4 regions of the Thioalkalivibrio sp. ALM2T genome follow, and region 4 is predicted to be linked to each of the others. Evidence: predicted binding sites of a transcription regulator. Region 4 holds the regulator's gene; each other region holds the start of a gene.

Evidence for each region. Region 4 encodes sigma-54, which starts transcription at its own class of promoters, with help from an activator protein. Its sites were predicted from a motif close to TGGCANGNTNCNTGCTT; they were not measured.
Region 1: the regulator sigma-54 is predicted to act here: its motif matches at 2,413-2,429, upstream of F816_RS0110215 (DUF4168 domain-containing protein).
Region 2: the regulator sigma-54 is predicted to act here: its motif matches at 1,541-1,557, upstream of F816_RS0106005 (nitrate regulatory protein).
Region 3: the regulator sigma-54 is predicted to act here: its motif matches at 1,870-1,886, upstream of fliL (flagellar basal body-associated protein FliL).

Annotation. Positions count from the first base shown of each region.
Region 1 is NZ_KB906565.1:16,254-20,459, reverse strand. It holds tRNA gene F816_RS0110230 (tRNA-Gln) at 539-612, opposite strand; gene rpsI (30S ribosomal protein S9) at 653-1,045, opposite strand; gene rplM (50S ribosomal protein L13) at 1,077-1,505, opposite strand; gene F816_RS0110215 (DUF4168 domain-containing protein) at 1,743-2,258, opposite strand; gene F816_RS0110210 (sigma-54 dependent transcriptional regulator) at 2,563-3,993, opposite strand; gene F816_RS0110205 (ATP-binding protein) at 3,990-4,206, opposite strand, start outside.
Region 2 is NZ_KB906558.1:275,185-279,390, forward strand. It holds gene F816_RS0106005 (nitrate regulatory protein) at 176-1,507, opposite strand; gene F816_RS0106010 (DsrE family protein) at 1,634-1,990, opposite strand; gene F816_RS0106015 (hypothetical protein) at 2,082-2,324, opposite strand; gene F816_RS0106020 (TMEM165/GDT1 family protein) at 2,492-3,049, shown strand; gene F816_RS0106025 (TVP38/TMEM64 family protein) at 2,984-3,736, opposite strand; gene F816_RS0106030 (replication-associated recombination protein A) at 3,746-4,206, opposite strand, start outside.
Region 3 is NZ_KB906556.1:136,947-141,152, reverse strand. It holds gene fliN (flagellar motor switch protein FliN) at 1-327, opposite strand, end outside; gene fliM (flagellar motor switch protein FliM) at 338-1,312, opposite strand; gene fliL (flagellar basal body-associated protein FliL) at 1,323-1,820, opposite strand; gene F816_RS0100585 (flagellar hook-length control protein FliK) at 2,131-3,216, opposite strand; gene fliJ (flagellar export protein FliJ) at 3,282-3,728, opposite strand; gene F816_RS0100575 (FliI/YscN family ATPase) at 3,725-4,206, opposite strand, start outside.
Region 4 is NZ_KB906562.1:46,261-50,466, reverse strand. It holds gene hprK (HPr(Ser) kinase/phosphatase) at 1-806, opposite strand, end outside; gene F816_RS0108565 (PTS sugar transporter subunit IIA) at 855-1,322, opposite strand; gene hpf (ribosome hibernation-promoting factor, HPF/YfiA family) at 1,326-1,664, opposite strand; gene F816_RS0108555 (RNA polymerase factor sigma-54) at 1,681-3,165, opposite strand; gene lptB (LPS export ABC transporter ATP-binding protein) at 3,254-4,024, opposite strand; gene lptA (lipopolysaccharide transport periplasmic protein LptA) at 4,021-4,206, opposite strand, start outside.

The DNA.
Region 1 (4,206 bases), on a different contig from region 4:
AGTCAGCGTGGGGTTGATGGGGCGTCTGCTTCCGAAGGGTGCAGGGCTGTGGAGGACGAAGATCCAAGACCGGCGGTTGATGGCGCTTGCAAGGACCCAGAAGCCGCGGGAACGTTACCCGCTTGGTGGCCAGGCTCCAAGGATGCAAGGATGCAAGGATGCAAGGATGGCAGCGTGCCCCATTGAGGGGCACGCTGCCATGGCTCTGGGGGACCAGGATGATTCGGCGGCTACGCCGCCTCACCCTTCGGGCTGCACACGCTGCGCGCGTGCAGTGCTTCGCTGCGCTTCGCCGAACCTTCCAGGTTCGAACCCTGGCCGCTCAAATATCCATAGAAAAAGGCCCCACAAGGGGGCCCTTCTAGAAACGACTGGGGGACCAGGATGATTCGGCGGCTACGCCGCCTCACCCTTCGGGCTGCACACGCTGCGCGTGTGCAGTGCTTCGCTGCGCTTCGCCGAACCTTCCAGGTTCGAACCCTGGACTCGCTCAAATATCCATAGAAAAAGGCCCCACAAGGGGGCCTTCTTCCATGGATGGCTGGGGGACCAGGATTCGAACCTGGGTTGGCGGAGTCAGAGTCCGCAGTCCTACCGCTAGACGATCCCCCAGTAAACCGGGTCGGGTGCAGCCCGCAACTCGACGCGAATTTTAGCGCTTCGAGTACTGGGTTGCACGACGGGCCTTGCGCAGGCCGATCTTCTTGCGCTCCACCTCGCGGGCATCGCGGGTCAGGTGACCACCACGACGCAGCGACGGGCGCATGTCTTCGTTGTACTGCACCAAGGCGCGGGCAATGCCCAGACGGATCGCGCCGGCCTGGCCGTTGCCGCCACCGCCTTCAACGGTCGCGATCACGTCGAAGTTGCCGGTCGACTCGGTCGCCTCCAGCGGCTGGCGTACCACCATGCGCGAGGTCTTGCGGCCGAAGAAGTCGTCCAGCGGCTTCTCGTTAACCGTGATGTTGCCCGTGCCGGGACGCAGGAAGACGCGCGCCGAGGCGGTCTTGCGGCGGCCGGTGCCGTAATACTGATTGATAGCCATTCGGATCGATTCCCTTGCTGATTCTGGCGGCTCAGACTTCGAGCGGCTGCGGCTGCTGGGCCGTGTGCCGGTGTTCGGTACCGGCGTAGACCTTGAGCTTCTTGAACATGGCCCGGCCAAGCGGGTTGCGCGGCAGCATGCCCTTGACGGCAAGCTCCAGCACCTTCTCCGGATGACGCTCGATCATCTGGGTGAAGTTGGCTTCCTTGATACCACCCGGGTAACCGGAATGGTGGAAGTACTTCTTGTCCATGGCCTTGTTGCCGGAGACGCGGATCTTCTCCGCGTTGATCACGACGATGTAGTCACCGGTATCGACATGCGGCGTGTACACGGGCTTGTGCTTCCCGCGCAGGCGATGTGCGATTTCCGTGGCGAGTCGACCGAGGGTCTTGCCGTCGGCGTCGACGAGAAACCAGTCGCGTTCGACTTCGGCCGGCTTGGCGCTAATGGTACTCATGATGTTCGATGCTCCGAGGTCGGGGCGATTCAGAAAGCGCGCAAGAATAACGCTTCCCTCCGCCCAGTTCAAGCTACATGGACAATTCCCGAGACGCGAAGGCGTCTACCCTCCTGGGAATCACGGATCAATGTGCACATTCGCGTTCATGCCCCCGGGCACAAACAAGGGGCCGACCCGAAGGCCGGCCCCTGCAGACTCCCGGGCGCAATGCCCGGGGAGGTCTTGCGCTGCCCGTTACAGCTGGGCTTCAGCGCGCTCCTGGACTTCCTGCATCAACTCGGGGTCATTCTGCAGGGCCATGGCCACTTCGTTGTATTCCTCGACACTCATGCCCGAGTCTTCAACCGCATTGACCATTTCGTCCTGTGCTTCCTGCTGCATGGACTGGGCCTCGGTTTCGTCCTCGGCACTCTGCAAGCGGTCGGCGAAGTCTTCGCGCACTTCCTGCACCGCAACGAAGGCAGAGACGAAGGTGTCGATGTCTTCCTCGCTCAGATCCACCTCGGGGGCTTCCTGCATCGGGGCGCCACCCTGGGCCGCGCCACCCTGGGCACCACCCTGCGGCGGCTGACCGCCCTGAGCACCACCACCGGCGCCGCCTTCCTGAGCCGGCGGCTGGCCGCCCTGGGCACCGCCCATGTCGCCACCACCGGCGCCACCTTCGGCACCGCCATACTGGGCGGAGGCTGCACCACCCACGGCAAACAGGGAAGTCAGGGCCATCGCGAGCATCGTCTTGCGCATATTCATCATGTTGCTCCTTTTACCTTTGGATCGTTCGGATCTCGGCGCGAGAGGGGCCACGACTCAAGGTCGACCTTCCGCACGCCCGATTTCGTTGCAACCGTGTGAGGAGGAATGGGCCATCACTGCGGTTCCGATTCCTCGATTGCTGCCCAAGGAGGAGCAGGCATCGTGCCAACATCAGGAAAGGATAAACAAAACAAATTGAAACAGTAGCTTATAAGTTCGTTATCCCGGAGGCACCGGGGCACGCCCCAGCGGTAAACCGGGTCAGAATGACACATGAGTCAGGTCGACCCGGGTCAGGATGTCACGATGGGTCGGATTCCCCGAGTTTGCGGTACAGCGTCTTGCGGCCGATGCCGAGGATCCGGGCCGCCCGCTGCTTGTTGCCTTCCACATGCCTTAGCACCCGCCGGATATAGTCGCGTTCACGTTCCTCCAGCGTTGGCCACTGACTATCGTCGTCCACCCCCGGAACAGGCGCCGGCCCGTCCTGGCGGTCGCCCGCGGCCCCGCCGGGGCTCTTCTCGGGGGGCACCTGGAATACGCGCTCGGGCAGATCGCGGGTCTCGATCACCTCGCCCGCAGCCAGGGTGGCAGCGCGCTCCATGAGGCTCGCGAGTTCGCGCACGTTCCCGGGGAATGGATAACGTACCAGCGCGCGCAGGGCCTCGGGGCTCAGGCGCCGCTCGGGCAGTCCGCGCGCCAGGGCCTGCTGACGCAGGAATTGCAAAGCCAGGCGTTCGATGTCATCGCCGCGTTCGCGCAAAGGCGGGATCTCGATGCGGAAGGTCTCCAGGCGATAGTAGAGATCCTCGCGGAAGCGCCCGTCGGCAATATGCGCCCGCAGGTCCTGATGCGTGGCCGCGACGATACGCACATCGGTCGCGATCTCCTCGTTGGCGCCCACCGGGCGCACGCGACCGTCCTGCAGAAGACGCAACAGCTTGCTCTGCATGGCCACCGGCATCTCGGCGATCTCGTCCAGGAACAGGGTCCCGCCGTCCGCCTCGGTAAACAGGCCGCGCCGAGCCCCCTTGGCCCCGCTGAACGCACCCGCCACGTGCCCCAGCAACTCCGACTCCAGCAGGGCCTCGGGGATGCCCGCGCAATTGATCGCCACGAACGACCCATGGGCCCGCTCACTTTCCGCGTGCAGCGCCCGCGCGACCAGCTCCTTGCCGGTCCCGGACTCCCCGGTAATCAGGACGCTGCCATCGGCGACTGCGATCCGCCGGATCAGGTCGAACAACTGCAGCATGGCCGGACTGCGCCCCTGCATGCCGTGAAAGCCATCGGCCTGCGCCAAGACCTCGCGATACCGACGCACCTCGTCCTTGAGGCGACGCGCCTCGGTCACCCGGTCGGCGGCCAGGCGCAGGTGATCCAGGTCCACCGGCTTGGTCAGGAAATCGTCGGCGCCGGCCTTCAGCGCCGCCACCGCCTGGTCGATGGTTCCGAAACCGGTGAGCATGATGAACCCGGGGGTCGGCACCTGGGCGCGGGCGTCCTGCAGCACCTGGAAGCCATCTGCGCCCGGCAGGCGCAGGTCGCTCACCACCAGGCTGAAGGACTCTTGCGCGAGTACCTGCGCGGCATCCTCGGCACTGCCCACCGCCGTGACCGCGTAGCCGGCCTCGGTCAGCTCTTCGTTCAAGAGTTCGCGATGCCCGCGATCGTCCTCCACGACCAGGACCGACTCCGGGGGCATTGCGGGGACTTGTGCCTTGCTGCTCATCGAAGCGAATCCTCCTGGGCGCCCGCGGCCACGGGCAGATCCACAACAAAACGGGTCTCCCCCGCGACACTGCGATCCAGCATCACCGTACCTCCGTGGTCCTCCAGCGCCACCTGCACCACCGCCAGCCCGAGCCCGGTCCCCTCGCCGGTGGGCTTGGTGGTAAAGAAGGGCTCGAACAGGCGTTCGGCCTGCGCGTCATCAATCCCGCGT
Region 2 (4,206 bases), on a different contig from region 4:
ATCGCGCCATGGCGCGGAAAAATCGGACGGTTCGCCGCATGGAGTCGAACCCTTGAGGGGTTCGAGGCCCGGATCAAACCGCTTGAGGCACCACCCTGGGGCGCATTGGAGGTGCAAGTGAACCGCATTGGTGCGTCGCGATACAGCCCCCGGCCCCTTTCCCCATGGGGCCGGACTACAGGCCCTTCCCCAGCAGGTCAGACATGGCGACGGTCGCCTCGGCCACCTCGGCCAGACGCCGGTTCTGGTTCATCGCAGTCTGGCGCAGGAGCTTGTAGGCCTGGTCCTCCGTCAGGCCGCGATGCTGGATTAGCAGTGCCTTGGCTCGCTCAATGGTCTTGCGCTCGGCCAAGGCCTGGCGCGCCGCCTGCAGCTCGTCCTCCACCGACTGCAGACGACTGGCCTGGCGTTGCACCAGGTCCATCACCGAATGTCCGACGATCGGCACATTGAGCGGGTTATCGCCGCCCACGCCGTCGGAATCCAGCCCCTCGGGCGCACCGAAGAACACCGCATACGGCACGCTGTCGCGTAACTCCGACTCGGCCAATTGCGCGATACGGTCACGCACCGCACCCAGGTCCGCGCGATCCGCCACGATGCGCGCGGAGCAGCACTCGTTCAGGTGCATCTCCAGCCGATCCTCGATCTCCTTCATCGCGTCGATACGCGCAGTCGTGCAGGCAAACCACGCCTCGGCCCGGGCCGGGGCCGGGGCCGGCTGACCATCGGCCTGGGTGCAGGCCTGACGGCGCAGGCGCTCGACCTCGGCGGCGAAGCTCGCGCCCTGTAATTGACGCCAGGCTCCGCAGGCCGATTCCGGGGCGAACTCGGAGAAGATGCGAAACGAACGTTCCTGGGCATCGATACGGTGTAACAGCGCCTGGCGCAGTTCGCCGTCAAACACGCCCTGGCCAAAGCCCGCAGCACCGATCGCGCGTTCCTGACCCGCAAGCTCCTTGCCCTGCATGAAGTTCAAAAGAGCGACCAACGCACCGGAGACCTCCGGGTCAGTAGCCGAATCCGCTGCCTCGAATACCACGGCCAGGAGCGACCGGATCAGTTCGCTGAATCCGCGCATCGCCTCCATCGGCGAAAGCGTGCGCTCGTTGACCTCCTCGCGCAGGCTGGGCAGCCCGGACAGCCCGTGCAGGGCCAATGCCATGCGCCCCAGCAACCGGCTGCGCGCGTGGGCACAGGCCCCCGGCTGTAACCAGCCATCAAGGTGTTCGCGAAAGGCCGCCGCCGTGGTGTCGGATTCGGTTCGATACTGCCCCAGCTCCTCGGCATAACGCTGGCCAGCCGAGCCGATCCAGAGGCTGGAAGCGCCGCGTTCACGCTGCAGTTGATGCACTAGGGCCCGGATGCGCCCGACCAGTTGCACGGCCTCCAGCAGGCGCTCCAGGCTCACTACCTCGCATTTGCGCGAGGCGACCAGGAAATCGCCAATGGCCTCTTCATACGAAACGCTCGGCGATAGGGTATTCGGGGGGAGATTCTGACTCATGCTCATGATCCGCGGATGCCTCGCGGAACAAACAAGCATGCAATGTGCCAGTTCGGGGCACTGGCAGGGGCGGGAGATCAGAACGAGCGGGGGATCACACCCCCGCGCGCGAGCAACGATGAACGATCAGAAGCTCATCGAGCGGTCGAAGTCGGCGACGGCCTGGACGTACTGGCCCATGCCGGCCATCTCGGCGTTCGGCAGGAAGTTGTGTTCGCCGACGTCGCGGCCCTTGGCGCAGGCCTCGCAGGCCCAGAACGGGACGCCTTCACTGACCAGTGAATCGACGATGTCCTTCATTGCCGGCATGTTGTGGCCGACGATCTTGTCGTAGACATTGCGGTTGGCGATGTTCACGGCCTCGCCCTGCAGCCAGACGGTCACGTCATGGCCCTGCTGCTTGGCCACGTTGGCGGCGATCATGCCGAGCGTCGCACGGGTGGGGTCGTCGGTACCGGCGGTGACAGCAACAATAAAGCGCATGGGGTTCTCCTGAGTGCTTGAAACGTGCTGCAACCCTAGCGGCAGGCACGGCCGGCGTCGATTTCCCACAAGCCGCGGAGAAACACTCGGATCAGGGCCTGCCCCTAACCGTAACGCTGGTCCGGTAGAGCTTGAAGGCCATCAGCAGCCAGGGGATGGCGTGCATGACCAGGTCGAGGGTGTCCCGCACCCGGGTCAGCTCGCCGGCGAGCAACCAGCGCAGCTTCTCCGCGACATGCGGCTCGGGGATCCAGGGGGCCAGGCCCAGCGTGGCCACCAGCAGGGCAAACAGCCACAGCGGTGCGCGATCGACCCAGCGTACGAAGGCTTTCATCGTGCGCATCCTACCCAAGGCCCGCGCACGGCGCAGCCCGTTCTTGCCGGCAACGGGGCCGCCTTCTACACTTTTGCCAGCTTCAGGGGGGCGCGACTCGGCAGGCCCGGGAACCCCCTGGCCTCACCACCGCGGTCCGCAGTAGCCGCCCGGTCCGGAAGACCATCATGGAAGCCCTGCTCGTCTCCACCGTCATCGTCGCCATCGCCGAGATGGGCGACAAGACCCAGCTCCTCGCGCTGCTCCTGATCTGCCGCTACCAGCAGACCTGGCCCATCATCTGGGGCATCGTGGTGGCGACCCTGGCCAATCACTTCCTCGCCGCGCTGGCCGGCGTCTGGATCGGCGCGAGCGTGCCGGACGAGTGGCTGCGCTGGGGGCTGGGGCTCGGGTTCATCGTCATGGCCGCCTGGGTGCTGGTGCCGGATAGCGAGGACGAGCTGCCAGCCCCCTCGAAACACGGCGTGTTCTGGACCACCACGGTGCTGTTCTTCCTGGTCGAGATGGGCGACAAGACGCAGGTGGCTACCGCCGCGCTGGCCGCGACCTTCGACAACCTGATCCTGGTCGTGATCGGCTCGACCATCGGCATGGTCCTGGCCAATGCGCCGGTCGTATGGCTGGGACAGCGCTTCGCCTGCCACCTGCCGCTGCGGCTGCTACGCGCGCTCGCCGCGCTGCTGTTCTTCGCCCTGGGCCTCGGAGTCCTGCTCGCCTGGGTCTGACTCCGAGCGCAGCATCTTCTGTCCCAGCCAGATGCGCCGCACCAGGCGCGGCAGCAACAGCAGCAATGCCAGCACCGCGAGCAGCGCCAGACCCAGTTGCACCCCGCTGTCGGCACCACTGGCCACCTCGCGGGTGGCATGCCCCAGCCAGGCATAGGCGAACAGGCCCGGGATCAGCGCCACCACCGTCGTTAGTGCAAACACGGGCAGCGGCAGGCGCACCAGTCCCAGGGCATAGTTGGTGGGCGCAAACGGAAACACCGGCACCAGCCGGGTCAGGGCCACCACGCGCCAGCCCTCTGCCTCTACATCCTCGCGCAGCCGGGTACTGCGCGGCCCCATGCGCGGGACCAGCCAGGGCTGCAGCCAGGTACGGGCCAGCATAAAGGCGATGACCGCCGCCACGGTGGCCGCCAGCAGACTAAGGGCGCCACCGGTGAAGGGACCGAACAAGGCCCCGCCCAGCAGGATCCAGAAGGTGCTCGGCAGCGGGAACAGGGCCAGCACGACAAACGCCAGCACGAATACCAGGTAGGCCCCAGGGCCCCAGCTGAGCAGCCAGACCTCCAGCTCGCCCAGCGGAACGCCGAGGCTGGGCCACTCGGTGGTCAACAGGATCCACGCCAGCGAGACCCCGAACAGGATCGCCGCGACCGTCAGCCAGCGCTTGTGATGTCGAATCCTCATGTCACCCCGTCAGCCCCCGTCCCCGGGGTCTTCACCGCCGCTGCCGCGCAGACGCTCCAGTCGCTCCGCCAGCGCGCGTTCGGTGCCATCCCGGCGCGGACTATAGAAGCGCGCTTCTTCCAGCCCTTCGGGCAGATAGACCTGTCCGCGCGCAAACCCGTCCGGTTCGTCGTGGTCGTAGCGATACCCGGCACCGAAGCCCTCGGCACGCATCAGCTCGGTCGGGGCATTGCGCAGGTGCAGGGGCACGCCCGCGCTGCCGCTGTCGCGGATGGCGGCCCGGGCGCCGTTCAGCGCGGCATAGGCGCTGTTGCTCTTGGGTGCGGAGGCCAATTCGATCACTGCCTGTACCAGCGCCAGATCGCCTTCCGGCCGGCCCAGACGTTCCATGGTCTGCCAGGCCGCCAGCACCCGCGCACCGAGGCCAACCGCGGCCAGGCCAATGTCCTCGTAGGCCATGCGCAGCAGGC
Region 3 (4,206 bases), on a different contig from region 4:
CCCCGAGAGTTGTTCGGGCTGCAGGGCCTCCGCGGACGAATCGGGCTGGTGCTTGCGCTCCTTTTTCTCGGACTTCGGCGTCTGCTTCGCGGCGGTCGCGTCATCACCTCCCCCCGCAGCAGCCCCGCCTTGCGCGGCGTTCAGCAACTCATCGGGATCAGCCGCGTCTTCGCCGTCGTCATCCTTCTGCTCGGCCAGGGCTGCCGCCCACTCATCCGCCAGCGCCTGGTCATCGCTACCGCCTTCGGTGTCGGTCATGGTTTCGGCGCCCGCGGTATCTTCATCCACGGCCGGGGTGTCCTGCTTGGGATCGTCGGTGTCAGCCATGCTGCGCCCTCTATCGTTTGAGAATGCGTTCCGAAACCTGGATCGCATTCATGCCATTGGATACGCCGAACTTCCCGCGGAACATCGGGATGTCTTCGACCTGCAAGGTGATCTTCTCGGGGAGGTCCACCGGGATGATGTCGCCCGGCTGGATATCCAGCAGCTCGCGCACGGTGACCTCGGTCTCCGCCAGCATGGAGCTGATCTCGACCTCGGCGGTCTGGATCTCCTCCTGCAGCGCGTGCATCCAGCGTTGGTCCACATCGGAGCGATCCGACTGGATCCCGGTATCCAGCTGTTCGCGGATCGGCTCGATCATCGAGTACGGCAGGGTCACGTGCAGATTGCCGCCGCCCCCGTCGAGCTCGATGTGGAACTCGCTGATAACGACGATCTCGGTCGGCGAGACGATGTTCGCGAACTGCGGATTGACCTCGGAGTTCAGGAACTCGAACTTGAGCTCCATCACCGGCTGCCAGGCCTTCTGCATATCCTCGAAGGCCCCCTCCAGCACGCCGTGGACGACCTTCATCTCCATTGGGGTGAAGTCTCGTCCCTCGATGCGGGTGTAGTAGCGTCCGTCGCCACCGAAAAAGTTGTCGACCAGGATGAACACCAGCTTGGGATCGAACACGAACAAGCCGGTGCCATGCAGCGGATGCGCCCGCACCAGATTCAGGCTGGTGGGGACAAACAGCGAGTGCATGTATTCGGAGAACTTGGTGATACGGGTGCCGACCACCGAGATCTCGGCCGAGCGGCGCAGTACATTGAACAGACGGACCCGGAGCTGACGCGCAAAGCGCTCGTTGATCATCTCCAGCGTGGGCATGCGCCCACGGACGATGCGATCCTGCGTGGCAAAGTTGAATTCCCGCGCCTCACCGTCACTCGGATACGGGTCTTCGGTCTCGACGTCGCCCTCGTCCACACCATGCAGGAGGGCATCGATCTCGTCCTGGCTGAGGATATCCGTCTGCGCCATAACGGGGCTCCTACTGCATCACCAGTTCGTTGAACAACACGGCCTCGACCGCGTCCGGCGCATCCCGCGAGCGCAGAATCTCGCGGATTGCTTCCTTCAGCTCCTCCGCCAGCGATTCCTTGCCATCACGCGTATTCAGATCCTCGTAACGCTGTTCCGCCAGGAGGCCCAGGATGTCGTTGCGGATCGCCGGCATATGCCGCTCGAACGCCTCGATCACTGGCGCCTCGTGGGTCACCAGGCTCACCTCGGCACGTAGATACCGGATGCGGCCCGGCGCTTCGATGTTGACGGTCATCGGCTCCAGGCTGGTGTAGAAGCGCTCGGGGGGGCCTTCCACCACCTGTTCGGCAGCCTCGTCGCCCGCAACCAGGAAGAACCAGGCCGCAGCGGCCCCGGCGCCCACCAGCAGAATCACGATCAGCAGCAGCACAAGCAGCTTGCCCATGCCGCCCTTCTTCGGGGTGCCGCCTTCTTCGTCGTCCAGATTGACTTCCTTCTTCGCCATGTCGCACCCGCTGTCCGGTAAACCGAGGATTTGATCTCGGAAAAGACCTTAGCAAGGCAGATGCCAGCATTGGCTTTCTATCGCTTTATCCGATAGTTAGCGACCAGCACTGGAGGGGGAGGAGGGACACTTCGGGGGAAGGAACGGGCGATAACGTCAAGAATCGGCCGCCCGCCGCGCGGGAAAGACGGATTCTTGGCGGCACTCATGGAAGATCGCTACCACAGCGAAAGGGGCCCGATGGGGCAGGTCCCGGATACCGCCGGCCGCCCATCGGATATCGCAAGAACGAGCCCGCGCCGGGCTCGCCTCAGGCAAACAGATCCAGTCGCCGATTCAGCATCGAGAGCGTGCTGCCCCCATTCTCGTTGTCTTCGGCCTCGTCCAGCTCCGAAGCGGTCCCGGCGGCTGCCTGGCGCTCATCCTGCTCGGCCTGCTCCTCGGCCGCCTGGTCGGAAACGGTGGCGTCCTCGAGCATCAGTCCGCTCTCGGCGAGGCTGTCGCGCAAGCGCGGCATGGCCGCCTCCAGCACCTCGCGGGTCACCGGATTGGCACTGATGAACTGGATGCTTGTGCGGTCACCATCGACCAGCACCCGAATATCCAGACTGCCCAACTGTGGGGGATGCAGCTTGAGCTCGGTTCGCCCACCCTGTGCCTGGGCGAGCATGCGCACCTGATCGGCCAGCTCGCGGGCCCCATTGGGCTGCTGCAGGAGCCGGGTCAGGTCCAGTCGCGGCAACGCGCGTGCAGCGTCCGCCCCTTCGGCCTGGCCACCGGCGAGAGCCGGCAAGGCGCCCCCCAGGGGATCGGTACGCCCCCGACGCGACTCGTCCCCGCCCTGAGTCATCCACTGGGCGAGGACATCGAGCACGCCGTCCCGCGACAGCCCGCCCTGCGCGCCCAACAGTTCGGGCTTCAATGCGGCCAGGCCATCGCGCCCGCCTGCCGCCTGGCTGGCCTCGACAAACAGGCGCATGACAGCTGCAGGCAGGGGCTTGACCGGCAACGCCTGGCCCTCGGCACCCCCGCGGCCAGAGGCGCCCGCTTCGCCACGGGCCGCGTCCATACGCCCCGGTTCCTGCACTCCCGCCATCAGGCTGGCGATCGGCAAGCCCTTGCCACCCGGCTCGTCGCCTGCGGCGAAACCCTGCCCGTCGAGTAGATCCTGCAACCGCGCCAGCATGGCTTCCAGATCGAGCCCTTCCATCTCGTCCCCGGGCACGCCCAGGTTCGCCAGCAAGGCCTCCATCTGCGGCTCCAGAACCGCGAGGAACCCCTCGCCGTCCTTCCCTTTCAGCCCCTTCAGGCCGTCCAGGTCCTGCAGCGATGCCTCGCCGCCCAGCAATTGCAGCAGCGGCAGCATGCCCTGACCGGTGTTCTGTGTCGCGATCATCTCCGAATCCTCGGTGTGCCGGGCGGATCCCCGGGCCCTTGCCCTAATCGATAGTCACGGTCCATTCAAGAACCTTGCCAACGCGACGCTTCCTCGCGCGCATGAGCCTGCCGCGTGGCCCACATATCCTGTTCGGTCTGCTGGCGCCGGGCGCCGTGTTGCGCCGTCTCGGCCTTCCGGCGTTGCAGCAGCTTTTCCAGCGACAGGCTGTTGCGGTGCCGTTCCAGCCACTCCTGGCGCGCGGTCTCCACCTGCGACTCCGCCGCCTGAATGCGCAGGTCCTGTTGCTCCAGCGCCGAGCGCAACTGGTCGCGCATGCCGGCCAACCATTTGAGGGCGTTGGCATCATCCGGCAGGGTCGCCTGCAGATACTCGCGCTGATAGGTTTCCAGGCGCTCGCGCTGACCGGCAATGCCATCCAGTTGCTGCAGACGTTCACCCAGCTGGCGGGTGGCCTCGCTCTCCTCGACCCGGCGCAGGCGCAACAGTCGTTCCAGGCGCTTCGGGTTCATGCCGCCCCGCCAACCAGCGCCAGCAGGTCATCCCGCGCCCGGTCAAAGCCGATGGCCTCTTCGCGGCCCTGCGCCAGATACGCCTCCAGGCGCTCATGCATCGCCACTGCCTCGTCCAGGTGCGGGTCGGCCCCCTTGCGATAGGCCCCGACCGCGATCAGATCGCGGTTCTGCATATAGGTGGCGGAGAGGCCGCGGAAGCGTCGCGCCGCCCGCTCGTGTTCCGGCGAGATCAGCGAGGACATTACGCGCGAGACCGACGCACCGACGTCGATCGCCGGGTAGCGCCCGGTCTCTGCTACCTCGCGCGACAGCACGACATGGCCGTCCAGGATCGCGCGCGCGGCGTCCACGATCGGATCGTTCTGGTCATCGCCCTCGGCGAGCACGGTATAGAAGGCGGTAATCGAGCCGCCCCCTACGTCGCCGTTGCCAGCGCGCTCCACCAGTTGCGGCAGGCGCGCAAATACCGATGCCG
Region 4 (4,206 bases):
AGGATGTCGATCTCGCCGCGGCGTCCGTTCAGCCGGTCATCGGGGACCGGCGAGGGTTCGCCATGATCGCGCAGGTCGATGATCAGGCGCAGGTACTTGCCGCCCTTGATCGCGGAATCGCCGTACATGGCGCGGATGTTGAGCACCCCAAGACCGCGCACCTCGAGCAGGTCCTGGAGCAGGGCCGGGCAATGGCCGCGCACGATGTCGGGCGCAATGCGCGCGAACTCGGGGGCATCGTCGGCGATCAGGCGATGCCCGCGCGAGATCAATTCCAGCGCGACTTCGCTCTTGCCGACGCTGGAGGCGCCGCTGATCAGCACCCCGATCCCGAGGATCTCCATGAACACGCCGTGGCGCACCTCGAAATGGGCCAGGCGCTGCTGCAGGAAATAGCGCAGCAGCGAGATGATCTCGTGACTGCTGGTGCTGGAGCACAGGATCAGCGGCAGCGCCTCCTGTGGGGCGTCGGGCATCTCCGAGAACGGACAGGTGTCCTCGGCGAAGATCACCGCGGTGGTCCCGGTGCGGGCCATCTCCAGGATCAGGTCGTTGCACTGGGTGGCGCTGAGACTGGAGATATAGCGGGCCTCGAAGTCGCCGATGATCTGGATGCGGTTGGGCCGGATCAGGTTGAGATGGCCAGCCAGTGGCAGGTCGTCCCCGTCGTCGCCGACCAGCTTGCGGTCGGGTGCTGCATGTTCGCCGTGTACAAAGCGAAGATCCAGGCGGTTTCCCATGGCCTGGATCAGGCTCTCCACGTTGATGTCGCGGGCGATCCCGCCTTCTCCCAGCGCCTCGTTCATGGCAGACGCTGCGCGTCGGAATCGCGGCTGGAGGCGGGTTCCACGAGCTTAGTCCTCGCTGAAGCGGCGCACGAGTTCCTGTTCCAGGGCCGCCGCATCCCCGGCCCGGCGCAGCGCTCCGATGGTGTCTGGCTGCGACAGGCCGCGGGCGAGTTGGGCCAGCAGGTCGAGGTGGTCGCCGGTGGCGGCCTCCGGGACCAGCAGTGCGATCAGGATATCGACCGGCTCGTGATCCATGGCGTCGAAGTCGACGCCCTTTTCCAGGCGCAGCACGGCCACGCGCGGCGCCTCGAGATCGGCCAGGCGGCCATGGGGAATCGCAACCCCATGGCCGAGACCGGTGGATCCGAGTTTTTCGCGTGCGGACAGGGCCTCGAAGATCGCGTTACTCCCCGGTCCCGTGCCGTCACCTCCGCCGGCGAGGAGGTCCGCCAGAGCCTCCAGGGCCCGTTTCTGGCTGGAGCACTCGGGTTGCAGGCCAATGCGCTCGGAGGTGATCAACTCGGCAATCGTCATGGATCAGGAGGCCTGCTCGCGGTTGCGCTGGGCACCTTCGGCGCGGTGGTGGTCCTTGACCTTTTCCTTGTGCTTGATCAGCTGACGGTCGACTTTGTCGATCAGCGCGTCGATCGCGGCGTACATGTCCTCGTGAGAGGCCTCGGCGTGGATGTGATTGCCGCTGACCTGGAGATTCGCTTCGGCCTGGTTGTGCTGATTCCGGGTCTTCTCGTGGGTCAGCACGACGTGGACGTCGATGACCTTGTCGAAGTGGCGCTCCAGCTTCGCGAATTTCTCGTTGACGTAGTCGCGCAGGGCGTCGGTGATGTCCACGTGGTGGCCGGTCAGGTTGATCTGCATGGTCAGGACTCCTTGGTTACTTGCTGCCGGTGGGCATCGAGGCCATCTGCCGGCGTTCGCTGGATGAAGGGATGTGCATCGCCTCGCGGTACTTGGCCACGGTGCGGCGCGCTACGTTGATGCCCCGGTCCGACAGGACCTGGGCGAGCCGGGCATCGCTGAGCGGCTTGTTCGGGGGTTCGTCGCCAATCAATTCGCGAATCATGGCACGGATGGCGGTGGCGGAACACTCGCCGCCATCGTTCGTGCCGACATGGCTGGAGAAGAAATACTTGAACTCGAAGACCCCGCGCGGGGTATGCATGTATTTCTGCGTGGTCACCCGCGAGATGGTCGATTCGTGCATCTCCAGGGTCTCGGCAATGTCGCGCAGGATCAGAGGCTGCATCGCGACGTCGCCATGCTCGAGAAAGCCCTGCTGGCGGTGGACGATCGCCTCGGCGACCCGCAGCAGGGTGTCGTTGCGGCTGTGCAGGCTCTTCAGGAACCAGCGTGCCTCCTGCAGCTGATCACGCATAAAGGCGCTGTCGCGGGCATCCGAGACCTGGCGCACCATGCCGGCGTAGAGATCGTTGATACGGATGCGCGGTGCGATCTCCGGATTCAGCTCCACGCGCCAGCCCTCGGCGCTATGGCGCACATAGACATCCGGGACTACGTATTCCGAGGTGGCGGAACTGATCTGCGCGCCCGGGCGCGGGTTCAGGGTGCGGATCAGATCCAGCGCGCGGGCCAGTTCGTCCGGGTCGCGTACGCCGGACTGGCGCTGCAGGGCCTTGTAGTCGCGCTTGCCCAGGCTGTCCATGCCGTGTTCCAGGATCGCCCGTGCGGCCTCGCGGGCCGGGGCGTCCGGGGCCAGTTCGCGTAGCTGGATCTCCAGGCACTCCCGCAGGTTGCGCGCACCGACCCCCAGCGGGTCGCACTGCTGAATCCAGTGGAGGACTGCCTCGACCTCGTCGACGCCGACGGTTTCATCCTCGCCGCGGCTGATGGTCTCGGCCAGGGTGTCGAGGTCGCCCTCGAGATAGCCGTCGGGGCTGATGGCGTCGATCAGGGCTGCCCCGATGCGCTGGTCGCGGGGTGTCAGATGGCTCAGGTGCAGCTGCCACAGCAGGTGATCCTGCAGGCCCTCACCGTCGTCGTCGCTGGTGTTTTCCAGCGGGTCGCGGTCATCCACGCCCTTGTTGGGTGTCGGGGCCGGCTCGTAGATGTCGTCCCAGCGGCTGTCGGTCGTCAGTTCCTCGGGGATTACGTCATCGCTGGTAGTGGTGGCCTCCATGCGATCGCCTTCCACCAGCTCGCCGTCCTGGTTCAGACGCTCGGTATCGGCCTCGGACTCTTCGTCCTCGACCTGTTCGAGCATGGGATTACTCTCCAGCGCCTGCTGGATCTCCACTTGGAGCTCGAGCGTGGACAGCTGCAACAGGCGGATCGCCTGCTGCAGTTGCGGCGTCATGGTCAGCGTCTGACCCAGCTGCAGATTCAGGCCGGGTTTCAGCATCGGGTATGCGGGGCGAGGGTGGGCATTGGTGGAATCTTAAAGCCTGCCTTGTGGTTTGTGCACCGACCGGGCCGCATGTGGGGCGCTTTCACAGGCGGAAGTTCTCGCCGAGATAGACCCGGCGCACCTGGGGATCGGCCAGCAGCTCGTCCGGTGTCCCGGCGGCCAGCAGGCGGCCTTCGCTTAGAATATAGGCCCTGTGGCAGATGCCGAGGGTCTCGCGCACGTTGTGATCGGAGATCAGTACGCCGATGCCGCGCTGGGCGAGATGCCGAATCACGTCCTGGATATCGCCGACCGAGATCGGATCCACCCCCGCAAAGGGTTCGTCCAGACAGATGAAGCGCGGATCCCCGGCGAGGGCGCGGGCGATCTCGGCGCGGCGCCGTTCGCCGCCGGACAGCGCGATGCCCGGGCTGTGGCGCACGGTCTCGAGCTGAAACTCCTCGATCAGGGCGTCGCCAATGCGGCGGCGCTCGTGGCGATCGAGTCCGGGGCGCAGTTCCAGCACGGCCTGCAGGTTGTCCCACACGCTCAGGCGGCGGAAGATCGAGGCCTCCTGCGGTAGGTAGCCGAGGCCGGCGCGCGCGCGCACGTGGATGGGGGCGCGGGTGATATCGCGCTCGCCCAGGGTGATGCGCCCGGCATTGGGGCGGATCAGCCCGACCAGGCTGTAGAAGCAGGTGGTCTTGCCGGCCCCGTTCGGGCCCAGCAGGCCGACCACCTCGCCGGGTGCGAGGTCGACGTCCACTTGGTCCAGCACCGTGCGCTGGCCGTAGCGCTTGGTCAGCTCGCGTCCGATCAGGCGGTCGTTGGTTTGTGCCGGTGTGGCGGATGGGCTGGGAGCGACTGCGTTCATTCGTCGTCGCGCGGCTGGATGGTGATGCGCACGCGCTCGCTGGCGCCTTCGCCGCGTTCGGCCTCGATTACGTCGGTCGTCAGGTCGTAGGTGATGCGCTTGCCGCGCGCCTCCTCGCTGGTGGTGATCACATGGGCCTGGTCGGTGAGGATCATGAGGTCTTCATTCAGCAGGTAGTCGAT